Regions from separate parts of the Salinicoccus siamensis genome, predicted to be linked through region 1. Evidence: predicted binding sites of a transcription regulator. Region 1 holds the regulator's gene; the other holds the start of a gene.
The links. The regulator CtsR, encoded in region 1, represses protease genes until heat stress. The targets are predictions, from matches to a motif close to ATGGTCAATAAAGGTCAAACA.
Positions count from the first base shown of each region.

Region 2: ACZ5LF_RS10265 (ATP-dependent Clp protease ATP-binding subunit) is a predicted target of CtsR. The motif match lies at 1,955-1,975, and genes of this name have one in related genera.

Region 1 is NZ_AP043765.1:178,381-190,233, forward strand. It holds gene ACZ5LF_RS00925 (zinc-dependent alcohol dehydrogenase family protein) at 1-150, opposite strand, end outside; gene ahlS (AhlS family quorum-quenching N-acyl homoserine lactonase) at 174-1,022, opposite strand; gene ACZ5LF_RS00935 (metallophosphoesterase) at 1,174-1,989, opposite strand; gene ACZ5LF_RS00940 (NupC/NupG family nucleoside CNT transporter) at 2,124-3,335, opposite strand; gene ACZ5LF_RS00945 (CtsR family transcriptional regulator) at 3,548-4,015, shown strand; gene ACZ5LF_RS00950 (UvrB/UvrC motif-containing protein) at 4,020-4,538, shown strand; gene ACZ5LF_RS00955 (hypothetical protein) at 4,525-5,556, shown strand; gene ACZ5LF_RS00960 (ATP-dependent Clp protease ATP-binding subunit) at 5,560-7,998, shown strand; gene radA (DNA repair protein RadA) at 8,147-9,520, shown strand; gene ACZ5LF_RS00970 (PIN/TRAM domain-containing protein) at 9,539-10,594, shown strand; gene ispD (2-C-methyl-D-erythritol 4-phosphate cytidylyltransferase) at 10,591-11,271, shown strand; gene ispF (2-C-methyl-D-erythritol 2,4-cyclodiphosphate synthase) at 11,273-11,764, shown strand; gene gltX (glutamate--tRNA ligase) at 11,757-11,853, shown strand, end outside.
Region 2 is NZ_AP043765.1:1,990,091-2,001,943, reverse strand. It holds gene glmS (glutamine--fructose-6-phosphate transaminase (isomerizing)) at 1-814, shown strand, start outside; gene ACZ5LF_RS10270 (SurA N-terminal domain-containing protein) at 1,027-1,788, shown strand; gene ACZ5LF_RS10265 (ATP-dependent Clp protease ATP-binding subunit) at 2,089-4,221, shown strand; gene aldA (aldehyde dehydrogenase) at 4,682-6,136, shown strand; gene ACZ5LF_RS10255 (cation diffusion facilitator family transporter) at 6,190-7,113, shown strand; gene desA (Delta(5) desaturase DesA) at 7,310-8,329, shown strand; gene ACZ5LF_RS10245 (sensor histidine kinase) at 8,412-9,542, shown strand; gene ACZ5LF_RS10240 (response regulator) at 9,539-10,138, shown strand; gene ACZ5LF_RS10235 (metal-dependent hydrolase) at 10,150-10,632, opposite strand; gene ACZ5LF_RS10230 (YwbE family protein) at 10,912-11,106, shown strand; gene ACZ5LF_RS10225 (MDR family MFS transporter) at 11,143-11,853, opposite strand, start outside.

The sequences.
Region 1 (11,853 bases):
TGAATGGCATAGACCGACTGCTCCTATTTTAATGAGGATTTCATTTTTTGTAGGTTCATCCAACTCCAGAGTTTCAATTTTTAACGGCTTGCTTTCGGCGTACGGTTTAGACAACCCCATCTCATGCAGAACTGCTGCTTTTATCTTCATGTAATCCTCCTTTAAAAGATTGCTTATTCGTAGTATCCTTCGGTGGATTTTCTGAACCCTTCGAATTGATCACCATCGTGACCGAACCATATCTGAGCGTCTTTCTCTTTTGCCATACGTTTGATCCTCTCAACAGAGCGCGCCCATCCGATGGAATCATATAGGATGCCGGGCGGCTTGATTGGAGATTCCATGCTTTCTTTTGTATAGATGGCATCAGATGCGAGGATAAGCGTACCGAGTTCGCCTGTTTCGACTTCCAAACCGATCATGCCCCAGGCGTGGCCGCTGCCGAAATTCAAGACTTTGACGCCTTTGACGATTTCGAGGTTATCTTCATAAGACTTTATGGTCTTCCATGTCAGGTCATTCTTGATCCAGGCATCGATATCTGCCCAGATATAAGCTCCCTCCTTCTGATTTCTCGCATATGTCTGCATCGTACCGTTCAATTCATCGTCATGTACGATCACTACAGCGTTCGTAAAATATTCTAGGCAACCGGCGTGGTCGAGGTGGAGGTGGGAGGCGACTACATAATCGACTTCTTTAGGGTCTACATTGATCTGCTCGAGCCTGTTTGGGAGATAGCATTCTTCGCTTGCTGAGTAGGGGAAGGCTTTCTGGGTCTGCTCTATCCATCTGCCATCTTTCCCCATGGCGTTCGGGTTACAGGCGGTATCGAAAAGGATTTTTGCTTCGGGATGGTCGATGAAGACAGTGTAGATGGGGAATTCAATCATCTCGTTCGGAGCGTTGGGATTATCGAGCGTGGCTTGATTGGAGTTGGCGATCATCAGATTCTTATCCATCTTTAAGGTTCCATTGTCCAAAACGTACAGTTTGAGTCTGTCTTGATTTACATTTGCCATACATATCACCCCAGTTTCATATAGTACTCCAATTATATTTGTAAACGTTTTCAAATACAACTATTAGTGATTGGAAAACAAAAAGCATCATCCATCTATGTAGATGGATGATGCTTTTCTGCTTATTCGTCATCACGGGCTTTAATCCACCCTACACCTCAATCACCGTCAAAGCATCGGCAACTTCCGTGGCCAAATCGTCCGTCCGCCATTCACGCTGGTAGCCGAGGCATGGGCAGATGTAGTGGATGCCGCCGTCTGTGATCTGGTGGCGGAAGTGGACGTGCCCCATGATGCTGTAGCGTATGGGGAATTCTTTGTAGAGTGGGTCGAAGTCGGATGTGCCGATGAATGCGTTGAAGAAGTCGAATAGGCGGTGGGGTGTAGGGACTACAAACCGTGGATGGGTGACGACGTGCGTCATCAGGATGATGTTGCGGTTGCCGACGCGCTCGAGGTCCTGTTTTGCGGATTGTGCAAATGCTTTTGATACCGCTGGGTCGTCCATCGACCAGTTGGCGCGGATTTTATCCTGCCAGGTGCCGCCGGAGAATTTCCCCGTCGCGATCTTTTCCCGGGAAAACCGTGGATCTGCGTAGGAATAATCATACCAGCCGCTGTTGCCGACGATGGCCCACTGGTCATCTATAATCAGCGGGGCATCTATCATGCTTGTCGGTTCTTCTTTATAGAGCTGATGGATTTCAGGGGTGGATATATGGCCTGCTTCGGGTTGCCAATAATCATGGTTGCCGGGGACGAAGCGGATATCGATTCCTGTCTTGTCCATAAGCGTATAGACGAACTCAAGGGTGATGCGGTAATCGCTGGCGATATCGCCTGCTATGAGCAACAGTTCTATTTGCTGCTTGTGGATTTCCCATGTCAGTACATGTTCAAAATCCTGGATTGTATAGCGGGTCTGCCTACGATCGATATGCAGATCTGCAATGACGCCTATTCTCATATTAATCGCTCCATCAAATTTTTATCTCATAGGCAGTATCAGGTAATTCATCAAGCAAAGTCAACTGAAGGTATCTATAAAAATGAAAAAAACAGGCCATATGGCCTGTTTTTTGTATGCATATAAATTGTCATTTAAGCGAATATGCCGACTACCGCAGCTGTCAGCACACTGACGAGTGACGCCCCGTAGACGAGCTTCAGGCCGAAGGTGGCGACTTTATTGCCGCTTCCGTCATGCAGTCCCTTAACAGAACCTGCAATGATGCCGATACTTGAGAAGTTGGCGAATGATACAAGGAAGACTGAGATCATCGCCTGGGATTTTCTGCTGAAATCGTCTGCAATCGCAGTGTAGTCGAGCATTGCCACGAACTCGTTGGTAATGAGCTTCGTCGCCATCAGGCTACCTGCCTGCTGCGCTTCAGCCCAAGGGATTCCGATGAGGAATGCGAGTGGCATGAAGATGTAGCCGAGTACGTCCTGGAAGGTGATTTCCATGCCCGGGATGAGCAGGAAGACCTGGTTCAGAATCGCAATCAATGCGATATAACCGATCAGCATGGCCGCAACTGTCATGGCAACTTTGGCACCATCCATGATGTAGTCGCCGAGGATCTGGAAGAATGACTTGCCGGCGTCTGGATTGTCATCGACATCGGCCTCGTCTTCAGCGTCGGTTACGTCGTATGGATTAAGGATGTGCACAATCACGTAAGTACCGAACAGGTTAAGGACGATCGCCGTCACGACATACTGTGGATCGAGCATGGTCATGTAGGCGCCGACGATGGATAGTGACACTGAACTCATCGCCTGTGCCGAAAGCGTATAGAGACGGTGTTTCGGCAGGTGCGGCAATTGGTTCTTCAATGAAATGAACACTTCTGATTGTCCAAGGAGCATGGATGCAGCTCCGTTATAGGACTCAAGATACCCCATTCCGGTTATTTTCGTAAGCAGTATACCGAGTCCGCGGATGATGAGCGGCAGAATCTTCGTATACTGCAGGATGCCGATCAGGGCGGAGATGACGATGATCGGAAGGAGGACGTTGAAGAAGAATACGTCAGCGACGCCGCCGTCTTCACCTACCGTCAGATCCCCCATGACGAAGCCGACACCTTCAGCCGCGAATCCGAGTAGGGCGTTGAACCCGTTGGCCAGACCTTCTATGAGGAACTGGCCTGCGCCAGTGGAAAGGAGGACGAATGCAAAAATCAGCTGGACGCCAAGCAGGATGATGATGTTCTTCCATTTTTTGAACGCAAGCTTGCGGTTGCTGCTGACGAGCCAAGCCAGGAAGAATGTAAACAGGATACCGATTATTCCCATTAGAATATTCAATACTTTCACCTCGTAGAGTTATTTTTTAAGCCATTATATTACCGTAGTCTGAATGAATGACTGTATGCGTCTGGAACGATGGATATGTATCCTGGTTAATTATAATGCAAACGTTTACAGAAATAAAGGGCGAATCCATGGAACTTTCCATTTGCTATATTGATTCACAGCCTATATAATCAAAGTCAAAGAAGGTCAAAAGAGGTGATGAAATGCGTAACATGTCAGATATAATTGAACAGTACCTCAAAAAGCTGATAGAGGAGTCCGGCACTGAGGTCGTCGAAATAAAACGTGCGCACATCGCAGAAAAGTTCGATTGTGTGCCTTCGCAGCTGAACTACGTAATAAAGACGCGCTTTACCAACGAGCACGGTTACACGGTTGAGAGTAAAAGGGGTGGCGGCGGGTATATAAGGATCACTAAAGTCGAGACGCATTCCAAAGCGGAATACCTTGCCCATCTGAAGCAGCTGGTCGGGAATCAGCTGTCGCAGCAGAATGCCAAACATATCATCCAGTCGTTGTATGAAAACGAAGTGGTGACGCAAAAAGAGGCGAAGATCATAAGTGCAGTAATGGACCGTGAGACATTGATGCTCGAGCTGCCGTACCGGGATCGTCTGCGTGCGAAGATACTCAAGAGGGTGATGGATGTCATCCTATACAGTGAGGAGTGATGGAATGAAGTGTGAGTCATGCAACGAAAGGGAAGCAAGCATCCATATATCGAAAGGCGATGGACTGGAGAAGAGCGAGCGGTTCCTGTGCGAACAATGTGCCAATGCATCATTCGAGAATGATTTCAGCTATCCGGATGACACCTTCAACATCCAGAAACTGCTCCAATCGCTGTCCCAACAGCCTGCGTTGCATCAGCAGCAGAAAAAACCGCTGCAGTGTGGCACTTGCGGTTCCACGTTGAACAGCATCGTGCAGGCCGGGAAGTTCGGCTGCCCCGATTGCTACCGCACATTCGAGGCGCGCCTGCCGGATATCGTGGCCCGTGTGCAGGCCAATCAGACTGAGCATGTCGGCAAGATGCCGGAGAAGTCGAAGGAATACTTGAAGACGAAGCGCAAGATGGAGCAGCTGAAGGCCAAGCTCCAGACGCTCATCGACACCCAGGAATTCGAAGAAGCGGCCGTCGTCAGGGATGAGATACGCGCTTTGGAAAGGTTGGGTGAAGATGATGGAATATAAAAACATCAGCCCATGGATGCATGACGTCAAAGAGCAGCCGGTTGAAATGTCGACCCGCATCCGTCTGGCGCGCAACATCGATCATATCCCCTACCCCCATATGATGCAGAACAGTAGTGGGATCGAGCAGATCGTGGAGCGCCTGGACGGGGTGCTTGAGGGGTACGACCAGAAGGATATGGCGGACCTCAAGTTTGAGGATAAGGCGCTGCTGGTCGAAAAGCATCTGGTGAGCCCCCTGTTCACCAAGCAGGGAGTGAAGAACTACACCAATGAAGACGAGTCGATCTCCGTCATGGTGAATGAAGAAGACCATCTGCGCATCCAGGCGATGGGGTCAGGCCAACACATGATGGACATCTACCGGAAGGCCAACGATATAGATGACAGGATCGAACATGAGCTGGACTATGCCTTTGATGAACGGTACGGCTACCTGACAGCCTGTCCGACGAATGTCGGCACAGGCCTCCGGGCTTCTGTGATGCTGCATCTCCCGGCGCTCACTTCAAGCAAACGCATCCAGCGCATGGCTGGAAATTTGAGTCGTTTCGGTTTCGTATTAAGGGGAATATATGGAGAAGGTTCGGTGCCGCTCGGCCATATCTATCAGCTGTCAAACCAGTTGACGCTCGGGCAGACGGAGGATGAGATCATCACCACTCTGGACGAACTGAAGCAGAGGATCATCGAAGAGGAGATTGAGATGCGCTCATGGCTTGAAGATGAACATCTCCTGGACGTAAAAGATGCGGTCCACCGCTCGCTCGGCCTTTTGGGACATGCCTATAAGCTGTCTTTGAACGAAGCGGCGAAATGCTTGAGCGACATCAAGTTCGGAATCGACCTCGATCTGATCGAACTCCCACATTTTCATTTCCAGAAATGGATTCAACTCATCCAGCCGGCATTCATCAAAATGCGTCTGAATGATAAAGAAGGCACATACACATCACTTGAGCAGGCTGTTGAAGAAGAGCGTGCAACGATGATGAGATATTTAATAGGAGGGGAATAAAGTATGCTATTTGGACGACTGACAGAACGTGCGCAGAAAGTATTAGCGTACGCACAGGAAGAAGCGATCAACCTCAAACATTCGAACATCGGGACAGAACATCTTCTGCTCGGTCTTGCGAAGGAAAATGAAGGCATTGCGGCAAAAGTGCTCGTCTCCTTCAACATCACAGAAGAAAAGGTCAAAGAAGAAGTATTCAACCTGATCAACGAAGGGACGGAACCATCGTCTTCCATCCATTACACGCCGAGGGCCAAAAAGGTGATCGAGCTATCCATGGATGAAGCGCGGAAACTCCACCATAATTTCGTCGGCACGGAACACCTCCTGCTCGGCCTGATAAGGGAGAGCGAAGGTGTGGCAGCACGCGTGCTGGCCAATCTTGACTTGAACATCACAAAAGCACGGGCGGCCGTCATCAAGATGCTCGGCAATCCGGATGCGTTCCAGCAGAAGGACAATCTGAAGAAAGACCACAATACACCAACGCTCGATTCCCTGGCGCGTGATCTGACACAGATTGCACGTGATGAGATGCTCGATCCGGTGATCGGACGCTCCAAAGAGATCACCCGTGTCATCGAGGTGCTGAGCAGAAGGACGAAGAACAACCCTGTCCTCATCGGTGAAGCGGGTGTCGGTAAGACGGCCATCGCTGAAGGAATGGCGCAGGCCATCGTCAAAAATGAAGTGCCTGAGACGCTGAAGGATAAGCGTGTCATGTCATTGGATATGGGCACGGTCGTTGCGGGTACGAAATACCGCGGTGAATTCGAAGAGCGCATGAAGAAAATGATGGATGAAATCCATAAGGCCGGGAACGTCGTGCTGTTCATCGATGAACTCCATACGTTGATCGGTGCGGGCGGCGCAGAAGGTGCCATCGATGCATCCAATATCCTGAAGCCGGCATTGGCACGCGGTGAGCTGCAGTGCATCGGTGCCACGACGCTTGAAGAGTACCGTAAGCATATCGAAAAAGATGCGGCACTGGAACGTCGTTTCCAACCTGTCCAGGTGGATGAACCGAGTGTTGAAGATGCGATCCTCATCCTTAAAGGACTCAGGGACCGCTACGAAGCGCACCACAGGATCACGATTACAGATGAGGCGCTTGAAGCGGCGGCTATCATGAGTAACCGTTATGTACAGGACAGGTATCTGCCGGATAAGGCGATCGACCTGATCGATGAGGCATCCTCTAAAGTGAGGCTCAGAAGCTACACTTCCCCTCCAGATCTGAAAGATCTTGAAAGCAAGCTCGAAGCCGTCAAGAAAGAGAAGGATTCCGCGGTGCAGAGCCAGGAATTTGAAGCGGCGGCAAGTTATCGGGACAAGCAGAGCAAACTTGAAGCAGAACTCAAAAAGCGTGAGGATGACTGGAAGAAGGAACAGGGCCAGGCTTCTCAATCTGTCGAAAAGGGCGACATCGAGCTGGTCATCAGCGGTATCACCGGCATACCGCTGGCTAAGATCGCAGAAGAGGAGTCGGAGCGCCTGCTGAACTTGGAGAGTATCCTTCACGACCGTGTAATCGGTCAGGAAGATGCAGTGGCCTCCATCTCGAAAGCGGTCAGACGGGCCCGTGCAGGTCTGAAGAATCCTAAGCGTCCGATCGGAAGCTTCATCTTCCTCGGTCCAACGGGTGTCGGTAAGACTGAACTTGCCCGTGCGCTCAGTGAATCGATGTTTGGCGAGGAAGAAGCCATGATCCGCGTCGATATGAGTGAGTACATGGAGAAGCACTCCGTCTCCCGTCTGGTCGGTTCGCCTCCTGGCTACGTCGGCTATGATGATGGTGGACAGCTGACAGAAAAAGTGAGGAGAAAACCTTATTCCCTTGTCTTGTTTGATGAGATCGAAAAGGCGCACCCTGACGTATTCAATATGCTCCTCCAAGTGTTGGATGATGGACGATTGACCGATTCGAACGGCCGCACCGTCGATTTCCGCAACACGATCATCGTCATGACATCAAACGTCGGTGCCCAGGAACTCAAGGACAACAAGTTCGTAGGATTTGGCACGACAGACGATAGCCAGGACTACGATACGATCAGAAGCACGATGATGAAAGAACTGAAAAACACATTCCGTCCGGAATTCATCAACCGTGTGGATGACATCATCGTCTTCCACAGCCTCGAGAAGAAGCACCTCAAGCAGATCGTCTCGCTTATGATCGATCAGCTGAGAGACCGTCTCGGTGGCCAGGATATCCATCTTGAAGTGACGGATTCGGCCAAGGAGAAAATCGCTGACGAAGGCTATGATCCGGAATACGGTGCAAGGCCGCTTGCACGGTCGATACAGCGCCATATTGAAGACCGGCTCAGTGAGTCCCTCCTATCCGGGGAAGAGCTTGAAGGCAAGGTCGTCACAATCGACTATAAAAACGACGAATTCGACGTGAAAACTAAAGACGCAGTGGCAGCAGAATAGATGCATAAAGGCCGGGCGGGCCCACCGCCCGGCCTTTTTCTTCATACTTCCACGCTTAATGGCAGTTCTGATGGCTACTACTTTAAAATTACATGTAATAGTTATACACTATATAATAATAAAATCGAACTACAGGAGAGGCTTATATATGGCGAAAGCGAAAAATGTTTTTGAATGCATGGCCTGCGGACATGAATCGCCGAAGTGGATGGGCAGATGCCCGAATTGCGGTGCCTGGAACCAGATGGAGGAAAAGATCGTCCATAAGGAAACAAAGGGTAGGGGAACTTTCGGCAAGGTGGAAACCGACACCAGACAACGCAGCCAGAAACTCGAACGGGTCAAGAAAAGCCACACCCCGAGGACGAAGACGCAAAGCCCCGAGTTCGACCGGGTGCTCGGCGGGGGGATAGTGAACGGCTCATTGATCCTGATCGGTGGGGACCCGGGGATCGGCAAATCGACCATCCTGCTACAGACGGCCCTGGCTCTATCCGAGAATCACGAAGTGCTGTATGTTTCAGGCGAGGAATCGACGGAACAGATCAAACTCCGGGCAGACCGACTGCTGGAAGCGAGCGACAACCTCAATGTCTACAGCGAAACCAACCTCTACTACATCCATGACGAAATAAAGCGGCTGGATCCCGATTTCCTCATCATCGATTCGATCCAGACCATCTTCAACCCAGACGTGACGAGCGCCCCGGGCAGTGTGGCGCAAGTCAGGGAGTGTACCCAGAGCCTCATGAATATCGCCAAAAGCGGCAATATCGCAACCTTCATCGTCGGACATGTGACGAAAGATGGACAGATTGCGGGACCTAGGCTACTTGAACATATGGTGGATACGGTCCTCTACTTTGAAGGGGATCAGCATCATACCTACAGGATGCTGCGTGCCGTCAAAAACCGCTTCGGGTCGACGAATGAGATGGGCATGTTCGAGATGAAGAACGAAGGGCTCAAAGAAGTGCTCAACCCTTCTGAAATATTCCTTGAAGAGCGTTCCAAGAATGTACCAGGTTCGGCGATCGTGGCTACCATGGAAGGCACACGGGCACTGCTGGTTGAGGTCCAGGCACTCGTGACGCCGACCCATTTCCACAACCCGAGGCGCATGGCGACCGGCGTCGACCATAACCGTCTTTCACTCCTTATGGCGGTACTCGAAAAAAGCGAAGGGCTGCTTATGCAGCAGCATGATGCCTACATCAAAGTGGCCGGCGGCGTCCGTCTCGACGAGCCTGCAGTCGACCTCAGCATCGTCGTCAGCATTGCTTCAAGCTTCAAAGGTGCTTCGATAAGAGGGGACGACTGCTTCATCGGAGAAGTCGGATTGACTGGCGAAGTCAGACGGGTCACCAAGATCGATCAGCGCCTGCAGGAGGCTGCCAAACTCGGCTTTAACCGCGCGGTCATTCCAGCTTCGAATATGAGCGGCCTGAATGTACCGGATGATATAGAAGTCGTGAGTGTGCGTAATCTGAAGGATGCCCTGAAGATGGCGATATCCAAATAAAACAGGAGGTGAATGGTTATGTTGAGGTATCTGCTTTATGTATTGTATGTATTGATTGGAATTTCCCTGGGCGTCTGGCTGATGCCCCTGATATTTGAAATTCTGCCTTGGGACATCCCGCTCATATTGGATAATGTGCTCGTCTTCGGGCTTTCGGGTCTGCTTCTTTTTCTCGTCTTCTTCTCATGGACCCTGCCGAAAGTCGAAAGCCTTATAAGACGAAGCGAGGGCCTCATCCTGAACCGGAGTCTTGCGGAGATTGTGTCCGCCACATTGGGGACGCTTATCGGACTGTTGCTTGCTGTTTTGATATCCTTATTGATAAATGCCATGGACATTCCTATAGTCCGCGATATCGTCCCGTTTGTAGTGGCTGTAATCCTCGGATACCTCGGGTTCCAGATCGGGCTCAAGAAATTCGGTGAGGTGCTTGATTTCCTGCCGGGCAATTTCTCCAAAGCTAAAGAAAAAGAATATAAGAACTCCAAAAAATTCCTTGATACGAGTGCGATCATAGATGGTAGAATAGTGGATGTAGCAAAAACCGGGTTCATAGAAGGTGTGCTTGTCATCCCGCAGTTCGTGCTTGATGAGCTTCAATTGATCGCTGACGCAACCGACCCGATCAAGCGTGACAAGGGACAGCGGGGCTTGGATATGTTGAATGCCCTGCAAAAGCAGAATGCCGCTGATGTTGAAATCAGGGATGTCGAGTACGACAAGCTTGATGTCGACCATCAGCTGATTGAAATCGCAAAAGCTGAAAAAGGTGCCATCATAACAACGGACTACAACCTTAATAAGGTGTGCCAACTCCATCAGATAAAAGTGCTCAATGTCAATGAGCTGTCAGATGCCATCAAAATGGCCGTCATCCAGGGTGATCGGTTCAGCCTGCTTGTATCAAAGACGGGTAAGGAAGAAAACCAGGGCGTCGGGTATCTGGAGGACGGCACAATGGTGGTCGTCGAAGATGGCAAGGCAGATATCAACAAAACCATCACCGTGGAAGTCGTCAGTGTGCTCCAGACCAATTCAGGACGTATCGTGTTTGCAAAGAGAGTGAGGAAATGATGAAATATACAGTAATCATCCCGGCTGCCGGCATGGGAAGCAGGATGAACACGGATTACAACAAGATCTTCATCCCCCTCGGTGAAGTGCCGGTCATACGCATGACCGTGGAAAAATTTGAAGCGGATCCCGACTGCAATGCCATCTATCTGGCCGGCCGCAAGGATGAAATCGGCACCCTTCATGAAATCTTAGCGGGGTGCACAAAAGTCAGGGGCATAATCGAGGGCGGGAAAGAGCGGCAGCACAGCATATACAATGTGCTGGGCGCGATTGAACCGGCAGACTACGTATTCGTCCATGACGGCGCCCGGCCATTTGTCTCAGAAGAGACGCTTACCCATCTGAAGGAAGCGGTGCCGGTCCATAAGGCGGTGATCTGCGGAGTGAGACCGAAAGATACACTGAAGCGCATAGATGGAAGTACCGTCGAGGCGACCATCGACCGTGACCAGGTGGTTGCGGTCCATACCCCTCAGGCATTCGATTACGAACTGTTGATGTCTGCCTACCGGAATGCGTTGGAAAATGAATTGTCGGTCACTGATGATTCCATGATGGTGGAGGCGTTGGGAGTAAGTGTCCACGTCACCCCATCGACATATGATAATATTAAGATAACGACTAGGGAAGATCTGAAAGTGGCACAATCCATCATGAATAAGGGGGAGGGATGACATGTTTAGGATTGGACATGGCTTTGATGTGCATGCATTTGAAGAAGGCCGCCCGCTGATCGTCGGCGGCATTGATATCCCGCATGATCGTGGGCTGAAAGGCCATTCTGATGCAGATGTACTGCTCCACACCGTTGCGGATGCAATACTCGGGGCGCTCGCACTCGGCGATATCGGCAAATTTTTCCCGGATACGGATGAGGAATTCAAGGATATGGACTCAAAAGTGCTGCTTGGCGAAGTGGTGGAAATGATGCACGAAAAAGGATACATCATAGGGAATATCGACGCTGTCATAATGGCGGAAGAACCGAAATTCAGACCCCATATCGATGCTATGCGCGATGTTACCGCGTCTCTTCTTTTGACGTCGGTGGATAACGTCAACATCAAGGCGACGACGACCGAGAAACTCGGATTCACAGGCAGGGGCGAGGGCATCGCTTCTGAGGCTGTAGTATTAATAGAAAAACGGAGGAATGACCATGAGTAAAGTAAGAGTAAGATATGCACCGAGCCCAACGGGATACCTGCATATCGGAAACGCACGATCTGCACTGTTCAACTATCTGTTTGCCCGCC
Region 2 (11,853 bases), 370 kb from region 1:
TAATACACCGCTCCTATCAGAAAAACCGCTATTCATCTTCATTTCCCAATCGGGTGAGACGGCAGATAGCCGGGCAGTACTGGTTGATGTCAAAAAGCAGGGGCACAAATCCCTGACTGTGACTAATGTACCTGGATCCACCCTTGCCCGGGAAGCGGATGAAACACTTATATTGCATGCGGGGCCTGAAATCGCCGTTGCTTCAACAAAAGCCTACACGGCTCAAATTGCAGTACTCTCGATTCTGGCTCAAGTCACTGCAAGGGAGCTCGGCAAAGATACTGAAATCAATCTGATGCGTGAACTCGCTAAAGTTACAACAGCCATTACAGCTGTTATCGATGATGCGCCTGAAATCGAACAGATCGTCAACGAATACCTTGAAACAACAAGAAATGCTTTCTTTATCGGCCGCACTATGGATTATTATGTTGGTGTCGAAGGCGCTTTGAAATTGAAGGAAATATCCTATATTCAAGCAGAAGGCTTTGCCGGTGGTGAGCTTAAGCATGGCACCATCGCATTGATTGAAGAGAATACACCAGTATTTGCCTTAGCGACACAGGAACGGGTCAATTTGAATATCCGAGGCAACGCCCAGGAAGTCGAGGCGAGAGGGGCTAAAGTCTGCATGGTATCCATGGAAGGAATGGATCAGGAGGGGGACACCTATGTCATTCCACAAGTGCATGAGATGCTGACACCTCTCGTTTCGGTAGTGGTCTACCAGCTTATTGCCTATTATGCTGCGCTACATCGTGGCAACGATGTGGACAAACCGAGAAATCTCGCAAAATCAGTGACAGTGGAATAGAAAGCAGAACATTTAATGATGCCCTTATGGATAAAAAACTTCTGTAAAGGGCATTATTTTATATTTTCGGTGAGCTAAAAAGTCATATGTACTTCATGTAATGTTCACATTTCAAAAAAATTAAGCGATGTGGCCCCCTTAAAAAATGGAAATAAGTCCATGGTGTGTTAAAATGACGGACAGTAAGTATTGGAAGGAGTTCTAAAATAATCATGAAGAAAATATTAATGGCTCTGACTCTAGGCACATTGGTTCTTGCCTTAGCAGCATGCGGAGGGGAAGAGTCAGCTGAAGATAAGAATAATGATGCGAAGAAACAAGAAGAAACAGCAAGTAAGGGTGAAGGAGAACAGCCAGAAATGCCTGAACCTGAGCTTGATGATGTGCCAGACGTCGTGGCAGAAGTGAATGGCGAAGAAGTGAAGAAAGATGAGTTTGAAAAAACTTATACAGCACAGTTTCAACAGCTTGCGATTCAGCAGCAGATGGCCGGTGAAGAAGTAGATCAGGATGAATTGAAGAAGCAGATAGCAGATGGAATAGTCGGTCAGAAGCTGCTTGTTCAAGAAGCTGAAGAACGGGATTATAAAGCTTCCGATAAAGAAGTTGATGATATGCTTAGTGACCTGGTTGAGCGTAATGGCATGGAATCCAAAGAAGATTTCTATGCTGCAGTAGAAGAACAAGGCATGTCTAAAGAGGAAATCACCTCCCAGATTAAAACTCAGGTGAAAGTAGATAAGCTGATTGCTGAAGAAACGGGCGAAATTAAACCGACAGAGAAGGAATTGCAGTCACTTTATGATGATGCGAAAGAGCAGCGTGAACAAATGGAAGGTGCCGAGGAACTCCCATCTTTTGAAGAACTTAAGCCTGAACTGGAATCCCAGATCAAGTCGCAGAAAGAGAGTGAAGCCGTCCAGAAACTCGCCGAAAAACTTCGTGAGGATGGAGATATCACTATACACCTGTAAAATGCCAGTAAATGAAAAACGACATTACAATCCCCTGTATCCGGGTTTCAATACCGGTGCAGGGGTTTTAAGTTTAGAGGTTCAACGACGATAGAGGCTTATTATTATATCACGATTTTAAGGTTAAACACTTGAAAGTCAAACAAGGTCAATGTATAATAATAATATAGTCAAAGTTAGTCAAACAAATAAGGGTTCAAATAAAATTTCAAGCAAACTCTTTGAAATGATGTCTGAGGAGCTTTATAATATGTATATAGTCAAAGTTAGTCAAAGTCAATTATATAGGAGGTATGACTCATGAAATGCCAAAATTGTGGGATAAATGATGCAAACGTTAATGTTGCAATGAAACTCAACAATAAAAAAGTACAGATGCACTTATGCAACCAATGTTTCCGGGATATCAGACAACAAATGATGAACTCTGATGGATTCCAATCCGGATTCCCTTTCAATGGTGAAGGGCATAATGATGGATATTATGAAGGAAATGGATCTGGCCATACCGGCACCACCGTCAAGCAAGGCCAAGAGGGTAATGACAGCCTGATAGAGCAACTTGGCAAAAACGTTTCAGAAGCGGCCAGAGCTGGAGAAATCGACCCTGTCATCGGTCGCGATCAAGAAGTGAAGCGTGTAATCGAAACATTAAACAGGCGCAACAAAAACAACCCGGTATTAATTGGTGAACCAGGGGTAGGTAAGACGGCCATCGCAGAAGGACTGGCATTGAAAATCACTGAAAGTGCAGTGCCGACAAAATTGATAGGCAAAGAAATATATATACTGGATGTCGCTTCGCTTGTAGCCAATACAGGCATCCGCGGGCAATTTGAAGAACGCATGAAGCAATTGATCGAAGAAATACAGCAAAGGGATGACATCATCGTATTCATTGATGAAATTCATCTGCTGGTTGGAGCAGGTACAGCGGAGAGTTCACAGATGGACGCGGGAAATATTTTGAAACCTGCGCTCGCCCGTGGGGAAATGCAACTCATTGGGGCGACCACGTTAAAAGAATATCGTCAGATTGAAAAAGATGCGGCCCTGGAGCGTCGTTTGCAACCGATTATAGTGAAAGAACCAACGCTGGAAGAAGCGGAACAAATTCTTCAAGGGATTAAGGATCGCTATGAGAACTTCCATGAAGTACGTTATTCCGACGAAGCGATTCACGCTTTTGTATCTCTTTCTGACCGCTATATCCAAGACAGGTTCTTGCCGGATAAGGCGATTGATCTGATGGATGAGGTCGGTTCACGGCTGAACTTGGCAAATGCAGAAAACGATGCGCATGCCATACAACAGCATTTGGATGAAATCGAGAAAGAAAAAACCGAGGCGGCAGAACGAGAAGATTATGAAAAAGCAGCAAACTTGAAGTATGTGGAAATCCAGCTCGAGAAACAGCTCGAGAAAGTTAAGGATGAAGAGAAGACCATCGACGTTGATGTCTCTGATATCCAATTGATAATCGAGGAGAAAACTGGCATTCCTGTAACGAAGTTGCAGGCAGATGAGCAAGAGAAGATGCGTGATCTGGAAGAGAGAATGACCAGCAAAGTCATCGGTCAGGAAGAAGCTGTCGCAAAAGTTGCGAAAGCAGTACGCCGTAGTAGGGCAGGTCTGAAATCGAAATACCGTCCGATAGGTTCCTTCCTCTTCGTCGGACCGACTGGGGTCGGCAAGACAGAACTGACTAAGGCGTTGGCGGAAGAATTGTTCGGTTCCCGAGAGTCCATGATACGCCTTGATATGAGTGAGTATATGGAGAAGCATGCAGTGTCTAAGATCATTGGTTCCCCTCCGGGTTATGTTGGCCACGAGGAAGCTGGACAACTGACTGAAAAAGTGCGGCACAACCCGTACAGCATCATCCTGTTGGACGAGATAGAAAAAGCACACCCTGATGTACAGAACACTTTCCTTCAGATTATGGAAGATGGCCATTTGACAGATTCGCATGGCCGTATGGTCAGTTTCAAGGATACAGTCATCATCATGACAAGTAACGCAGGTACAGGAGCCAATACAGCGAGTGTAGGATTCAACGCAGATGCACATGAGTCTGTATCGACACTGGAGAATCTGAGCGACTACTTTAAACCTGAGTTCCTGAACCGTTTCGATTCAATCATCAACTTCAATGAACTCTCTGAAGATGATCTATTCCTGATAGTTGATCTCATGTTGGCAGAACTTCGGGAAACTGTCGAAGACAACGACATCGGAATCACGATTACGGATGAAGCGAAATATGAACTGGCAAGGCTCGGATATGACAAACGATTTGGAGCAAGACCATTAAGAAGAGTCATCCAGGATAAGGTTGAGGACCAACTTACAGATCTTATACTGGAAGAGGAATCAGTAGGCAATGTTGAAGTAAGACTAGAAGAAGGAGAAGTGAAAGTTGCAGTGGTCTAAAAATTGAGACGGACACATGTGATATGTGAACTTCTTGAAATGAAAGCATGAAAACAGATGATGAGTATCGGCTGAAGAGACTTCCGGGGAATCCCGGGAGTCTTTTTCATATATGGAACTTTTATCAATCGAATCAAGACATGCGGCGCTTAGACACAACCCGGTCTCGCTGTTAGAATGGTTTTAGAAGTTTGTCTGCAGCCATTGAAATGGAGAAGGATGGGTGAAGACAGATGGAGTCCAGATGAGGAGGTAGTTTCATGAAAGCAATCAAACTATTGGTGGCCGCCGGTATGACACTCATGCTGTTGACCGCATGTGGTACAGGCGATGACGAGGAAGAGTTCAATAAACAGCAGACCATCAATGACTATTGACGATAAGCTTACCAATTCTTATAAAGTTTAAGGCCTCCTGGTTAAGGGAAGATGAAAGATAAATATTTCTAGGAGGCGTCGTTGTGCAGGAACATAAATTGTACATTAACGGACAATACGTCGAATCATCCGGTAATGAATGGCTCGACATCATCAACCCGGCAACAGAAGAAAAGATTTCCAAAACACCAAAAGGTACTGAAAAAGATGTAGACAAAGCTGTAGAAGCGGCATTCAATGCCCAAAAACAGTGGGAAATGACCCCAAACATTGAACGCGGTAAAATTGTACGCAGGCTAGGCGATGAGATTGAAAAAAACAGGGAAAGATTTATCGATATTCTTCAAGAAGAGCAAGGTAAAGATTATGAGTTGGCAAGCGGAGAAGTAGATCTTGCCATAGACTATTTCCGCTATATGTCTGAATGGGCGAGAAGGATTGAAGGGGAGATAGTTCCAAGCGATCGCCCTAATGAGAACATCTTCATCTATAAAAAGCCGATCGGTGTTGTAGCGGGAATCATACCATGGAACTTTCCAATTTTCATCCTGGCAAGGAAAGTTGCCACCGCGCTTGTAACCGGTTGTACAATTGTAGTGAAGCCGAGTCAGCACACGCCCAATACAACAATGGAATTTACAAAACTTGTGCATGAAATGAAAGATATACCAGATGGTGTATATAATGTTGTGACAGGTGTCGGTTCCGCAATAGGCAATGCGTTGGCTACTCACAAGAAAGTTCACATGGTGACCATGACAGGAAGTATCCCAGGTGGCTCGAAAGTGATGGAAGCCGCTGCACAGAACATCACGAAAGTCAATTTGGAATTAGGCGGGAAGGCGCCAGCGATTGTGACGAAAAACGCAGATTTAGATCTTGCAGCACAAAATATAGCAGCATCACGGCTTGCGAATAATGGTCAGGCATGTACAAACGCAGAGAGGGCTTATGTACATGAAAGTGTAGCTGACGAGTTGACTGAAAAACTAAGAGCAATATTCGAATCTAAGAAAATGGGTGATCCACGCACAGACAAGGAAATCTCAGTCGGACCGTTGGTTAATAAGGAGCGGCTCGAAACTGTAGATGGAATGGTGCAGCAAGCAATCCAAGGTGGTGCTGAAGTGGTCACTGGAGGCGCACCTGCCGAGATGGACGAGGGGTTCTTCTATAAACCGACCATATTGACTAATGTCACCCATCAGTCGAATATAATGAGCGATGAAATATTCGGTCCAGTAATTCCCATTTCTACGTTCACCACATTGGATGAAGCGATTGAAAAAGCGAATGATACAGTATATGGCCTTTCATCTTCAGTCTATACAGATGATTTGAATGAGGCCATGCGCGTAGTCAATGAAATGAAATTCGGCGAAACGTTTGTTAACCGTGAGAACTTTGAAGCGGTGCAGGGCTATCATGCAGGAATGCGTCAGTCCGGACTTGGAGGTGCGGACGGCAAGCACGGAATGGAGGATTTCCTGGTGACTCAGGCAGTCTATATGCAATATAAAACTGATGACCAGCAGTAATTGGGGAGCCGTGGATTAGACATCCATAGGCTCTTTTTAAAGGAGGTGTATTGATGGCGCATGATCATACGCATAATGCCAATAAAAAAGTGCTCCAGATTAGTTTTTTTATCATTGCAGGCTTTATGATTGTGGAAGCAATTGGTGGTTTTTTGACAAATAGTCTTGCGCTGTTATCTGACGCTGGACACATGCTGAGTGACGCCATCTCCCTAGGAGTGGCAGTGTTGGCGTTCAGGTTTGGCAGTAAATCTGCAGATTACAGTAAAACCTATGGCTATAAGCGTTTTGAAATACTCGCAGCCATATTCAACGGTGTAACGCTTATCCTTGTTTCGTTATATATATTCTATGAAGCTTACCAGCGTTTTATAGATCCGCCTGAAGTGGCTTCAACGGGTATGCTTATAGTTGCCATCATAGGCTTATTGGTCAATCTAGCTGTGGCCTGGCTGATGATGCGCGGCGGTGATACCGAGGGCAATCTTAATATCAGGGCCGCGTTTCTACATGTGATGGGGGATCTCCTCGGTTCAATTGGAGCAATCATAGCTGCACTCCTGATTCTGTTCTTCGGTTGGGGGATTGCAGACCCTTTGGCAAGTGTAATTGTAGCAGGTTTGATCCTTTTCAGTGGTTGGAAAGTAACGAGGTCATCGGTACATGTACTGATGGAGGGTACACCAGCTGATATAGATGTCGATGACATCATTAAAATCCTAAAAGAGGATGACCGGGTTGTAGATCTCCATGATCTTCATGTGTGGAGCATTACAAGTGATCAGCATGCTCTGTCTTGTCATGTGACAGTAGATGGGGACAAAACGATAACGGAGAGCCAGCTGTTGCTTGATGAACTGGAGGAAAAACTGATGGATGAAGGAATAGGACATGTTACGGTACAAGTGGAAAGTATGGACAATCCGCATGATGAGAGCATATTATGCGGAGCATCAGATGAAGAAAATCATGAATAGATCTAAATGGGATGGGGCATACATAAGAAGTTATGCCCCATTTTTTTATATATCCTCGTATAAGCATTCGCTAAATGAAGAAAGTTATAAAATAATGACAAATGTCATATATTTTTACTGACACTTGATTCTATTTATATGATTGCCCCCGTTATAAAATGAAGGTAATTGGAATAATGGGAAAGAGGGTACACGTATGACTAAAGAAAAACAGGCTCAACTCAGAAAAGCGGTCATGCCTTATGCAAAATCACAGACGAAGACCAGCATCATCCAGATCCTCAATACAATCGTGCCATTTTTTGTATTGTGGTTCCTAGCCTACCAATCATTAAGTGTTTCTTTCTGGTTAAGCCTCCTGTTTAGTCTCGCTACAGCAGGCTTCATGATTAGAACTTTCATCATCTTTCATGATTGTGCACACCAATCTTTCTTTAAAAGTAAGAAATGGAATAGTATATTGGGCACGTTCACCGGTATAATCACGCATTTCGCTTATGAAAAATGGAAACGTGAACATTCCATCCACCATGCAACCAGTGGGAATCTCGATAAGCGTGGCATTGGTGACATCTGGGTCATGACCGTTGAAGAATATAAGGAAGCAAGCAGGAGTGAGCGGCTCAAGTATCGCCTCTACCGTAATCCACTTGTCATGTTCGGGCTTGGCCCCTTATCGCTGTTCCTGTACGCCAACCGCTTCAATCGTAAGGGAGCGAAGAAGAAAGAACGTATGAATACGTACATCATCAATCTCTCCCTCCTAGCCATTTATGCCTTGATTGGTTTCTCTTTAGGCCGGCATGTTCTTCTGCTTGTGCAACTTCCGATCATCTATTTTGCAGGTGCACTGGGTATTTGGCTCTTCTATGTCCAACACCAATTTGAAGATTCCTACTTTGAGAATGAATCCGAATGGGATTACGTTAAAGCGGCAGTCGATGGCAGCTCGTATTATAAACTGCCACGATGGTTGGAGTGGATGACGGGCAGCATTGGCTATCACCATGTTCATCACCTCGCTCCAAGAGTACCAAACTATCATCTCGAGCAAGCACACGAAAGTACACCGCCGCTGCATCAGGCGACAACCATCACACTGAAGTCCAGCTTGGAATCGATCCGATTCCGCTTATATGACGAAAAAAATAAGACCTTCGTCGGTTTCAATGAAATTGAAGAGAGGTTGAAACAGAAGCGTGCGAGCCTCCAGTAGAAACGAATTCCCCCTTATGGGGGAATTTTTTAATATAATGCCAATAAAACTGTTACACTTGAATAAAATGAGGGGGATCAGCATGCGCGACTGGTATCATATATTTCCAAAAAACACGGGGCTCAGCCTATATATATGGATTATTTTGTGCATACTCCCATTTTATTTTATATTCCGTTCGAACTTATTGACGGAAATAGTGTTCGGTAGTGTCATGACATTGCTTTTCTTCACAGTATATTGGCTGACATTCAACACAAAAGGTCCGCTCGTATATATTGGGCTAAGTATAGAAATACTCATCAATATAATCATGACGATTCTTTATGGCTATGTATACTTTGCACTTTTTATCGCGTTTTTTGTAGGTAATATAAAAAGTAAAGCGGGCTTCGTCTCCATGTATGTCATTCATCTGGTGATGACAGCAGGAGCCATAGTAACAGGTTTTTTCTATAACTATAGTCTCCTTTTCAGTCATCTGCCATTCCTGATTATGACAGTGCTTGCAGTCACGCTCCTTCCCATCAATCAATATAATAGACTTAAGCAGGAAGAGTTGGAGTCTCAGTTGGAAGATGCAAATCTCAAGATAGCTGAACTCGCAATCGTCGAAGAGCGTCATAGAATTGCCCGGGACCTCCATGATACGCTTGGACAGAGATTATCCATGATCAGGTTGAAGAGTGAACTCGCCCAAAAGTTGATGACAAGGGATAAGGAAGCGGCTAAAGAGGAGTTGAATGATATTCGAATTGCATCCAGGCAGGCATTGAAGGAAGTGCGTGAGATGATCAGCAATATGGAGAATGTCACACTGCTGGAAGAAATCGCCCATGTCAAGGAACTTATGGATGCCGCCCAGATCAGTTACGATATCAATATTGATGGTGATCTTGGAGATATTCCCACACTAGCGGAAAATGTGTTGAGCATGTGTCTGAAAGAAGCCGTCACAAATGTCGTTAAGCATAGCCGCGCACATTTTTGCGCAATAGAAGTCATTGAAACCAACAAAGATATCTTCCTTAAAGTTATGGATAACGGAGACGGTAGAGGAGGAACTTTTGAAACAGGTCATGGAATCAGTGGTATGCGTGAGCGTTTGGAATTTATAAATGGCGACCTCCAGATAATCAATAGCATGGACGGATTTGAAATCAATATTACAGTGCCGAAGGTACTGAAACAGATCGGGGAGGGTCAAGCGTGATCCGGATTGTAATTGCTGAAGACCAGAATCTATTGAGAGGTGCGCTTAGCGCATTACTGGAGCTGGAAGAAGATGTAGAAGTAGTGGGCCAAGCAGAAAATGGCAAGGAAATACTGGATATAGTCGAACGTGAACGGCCGGATATCTGTCTGATGGATATTGAAATGCCTGTCATGACCGGACTCGATGCTGCAGAACAACTCCAGAAAGCAGATTGTAAAGTGATCATACTTACCACGTTTGCCCGGCCGGGCTACTTTGAAAGGGCGAAGCGTTCAGGGGTCAGCGGTTACTTATTGAAAGATAGTTCCAGTGAGACTCTGGCACACTCAATCAGGCAGATTATGAAGGGGAAGAAGGTCTATTCCCCTGAACTTATTGATATAGCGTTTGAGGCTTCCAACCCATTGACTGACAGAGAAAAGGAGATTATCCAACGCCTCAGGGAAGGGAAAAGTACGAAAGTGATCGCTAAGGAACTGTATCTCTCGAATGGGACGGTCAGAAACTATATATCAATCATATTGGATAAGATGGGCACAAAAAATCGTATTGAAGCAATATCGAAAGCACATGATAAGGGATGGCTCAAGTAGAATTAAGCAACCTATAGATAAAACCATGCTATATATTTAAATATGTAGTACCAGCATACGAGGGTGAGTATACTGAGGAAAAACTTCTCGATCCGCCCACCTGTCTTTACAGTGATGGGAAAGCGTATTACGATCGGCAACGGAAAGAATAAACGAATGCCATTATGGGTAGCCATATCAAGCAGATAATGGCTGATCATCCCAGCAAGAAGACCGTACTTTATAAGATCATCCGAGAAAATCTGATCGGTGATGAGTGATATCAGGACAAGGAATAGTAGGCTATGTGTGACGGTACGATGCCCAAACAGCAGGTTGATGAGTTTCGATAGAAATGGGAACTGACGCCCAATCCTGCTACCGCTATGACATATATCCGGCAATAACGCGCCCACTATACCTGCGGTTGTTATGATGAAAGGGCTCTCGCCGATGCCATAGGACACTGCAAGGCTTGCTGCGATCCCCCCGATTAAATGTGTTTTTCCAGTCATGGCTGTTACCTCCTAAATGCAGTCAGATAAATATTATAATACAATCTAAGGTTATTTTCCCGGCAAACGCAGAAAAATCTAAGGTGATTTATGTCCATTGACGTATAATAAGCTTATCCTATCGATTTGAAGGGAATGTAAAGTACGAATATCCTGGAAATCGATTTGATCATCAAGCAGGCGTGAGGAAGTATGGAAGTGCAGGAACAGTGAGGCCCCCTTGGAGAAATATAAATTTGAGGGGAGACTGGCAAAACAATAGAGGAGGAGCATTATAATATGAAAGGAACAAATAGAGCGGACATCAATATAGGCAGCACAGTTAAAGTGGTTCAGAAACATCACCAGAAGTCTGGACAGCTGACTGAAGGGAAAGTAGCAAGAATTTTGACCAATTCTCCAAACCACCACCATGGCATTAAAGTAAAGCTTGAAGATGGGACTGTGGGTAGGGTCAAAGAAATCGAATCGTAAAAATAAGCGCCCCTAAAGGCGCTTATTTTTATAGAGTCATATATGATCAAAGTCATCAGGGGATCCGCGGTAGACGCGGAATGCAAGGAATATGGCAACGAGTGAGAAGAGGAAGGCGATGAAATAGACGAGTTCCACTCCGGCAACCATGGCCTGGGCAATAGTTACAGGATCATCAGGTCGTTCTGCAACATTGAGGTAGGCAGCTTGTCTCGCATTCAATATACTGATGAATACAGATACTCCAATGGCACCAGCCAGCGGCTGTAATGTTGAGATGACGGCTGTACCATGAGGGTATAGATCCTTAGGCAATTGATTGAGACCGTTTGTCTCGACTGGCATCATAATCGCAGAAACCGAAACCATCAATAGAATGAAACTGATGAGGATGGTCCAAATTGAACTATCCACATCCAGTCGACTCATCGTGAACATGGTTACAGCCAGTACGATGGAGGCAGGTATCATCAACGGCCGGGGCCCGAACTTATCGAAAAGACTGCCCATGAATGGGGATAAGGCACCGTTCAGAAGACTACCTGGCAGCAGCAACACTCCTGCAGTCGCCGCACTTAGCGCAAGTGGCCCCTGCATATATACTGGGAGTATGATTTCTGACGCAAACATAGTCATGATGATGATCAGAAACATGAAGGCGGCTTGACGGAACATAGGATATTTGAAGACCCTCAAGTCCATAATCGGATCATCCAATTTAAATTGCCGCCACGCGAATAGGGCGAT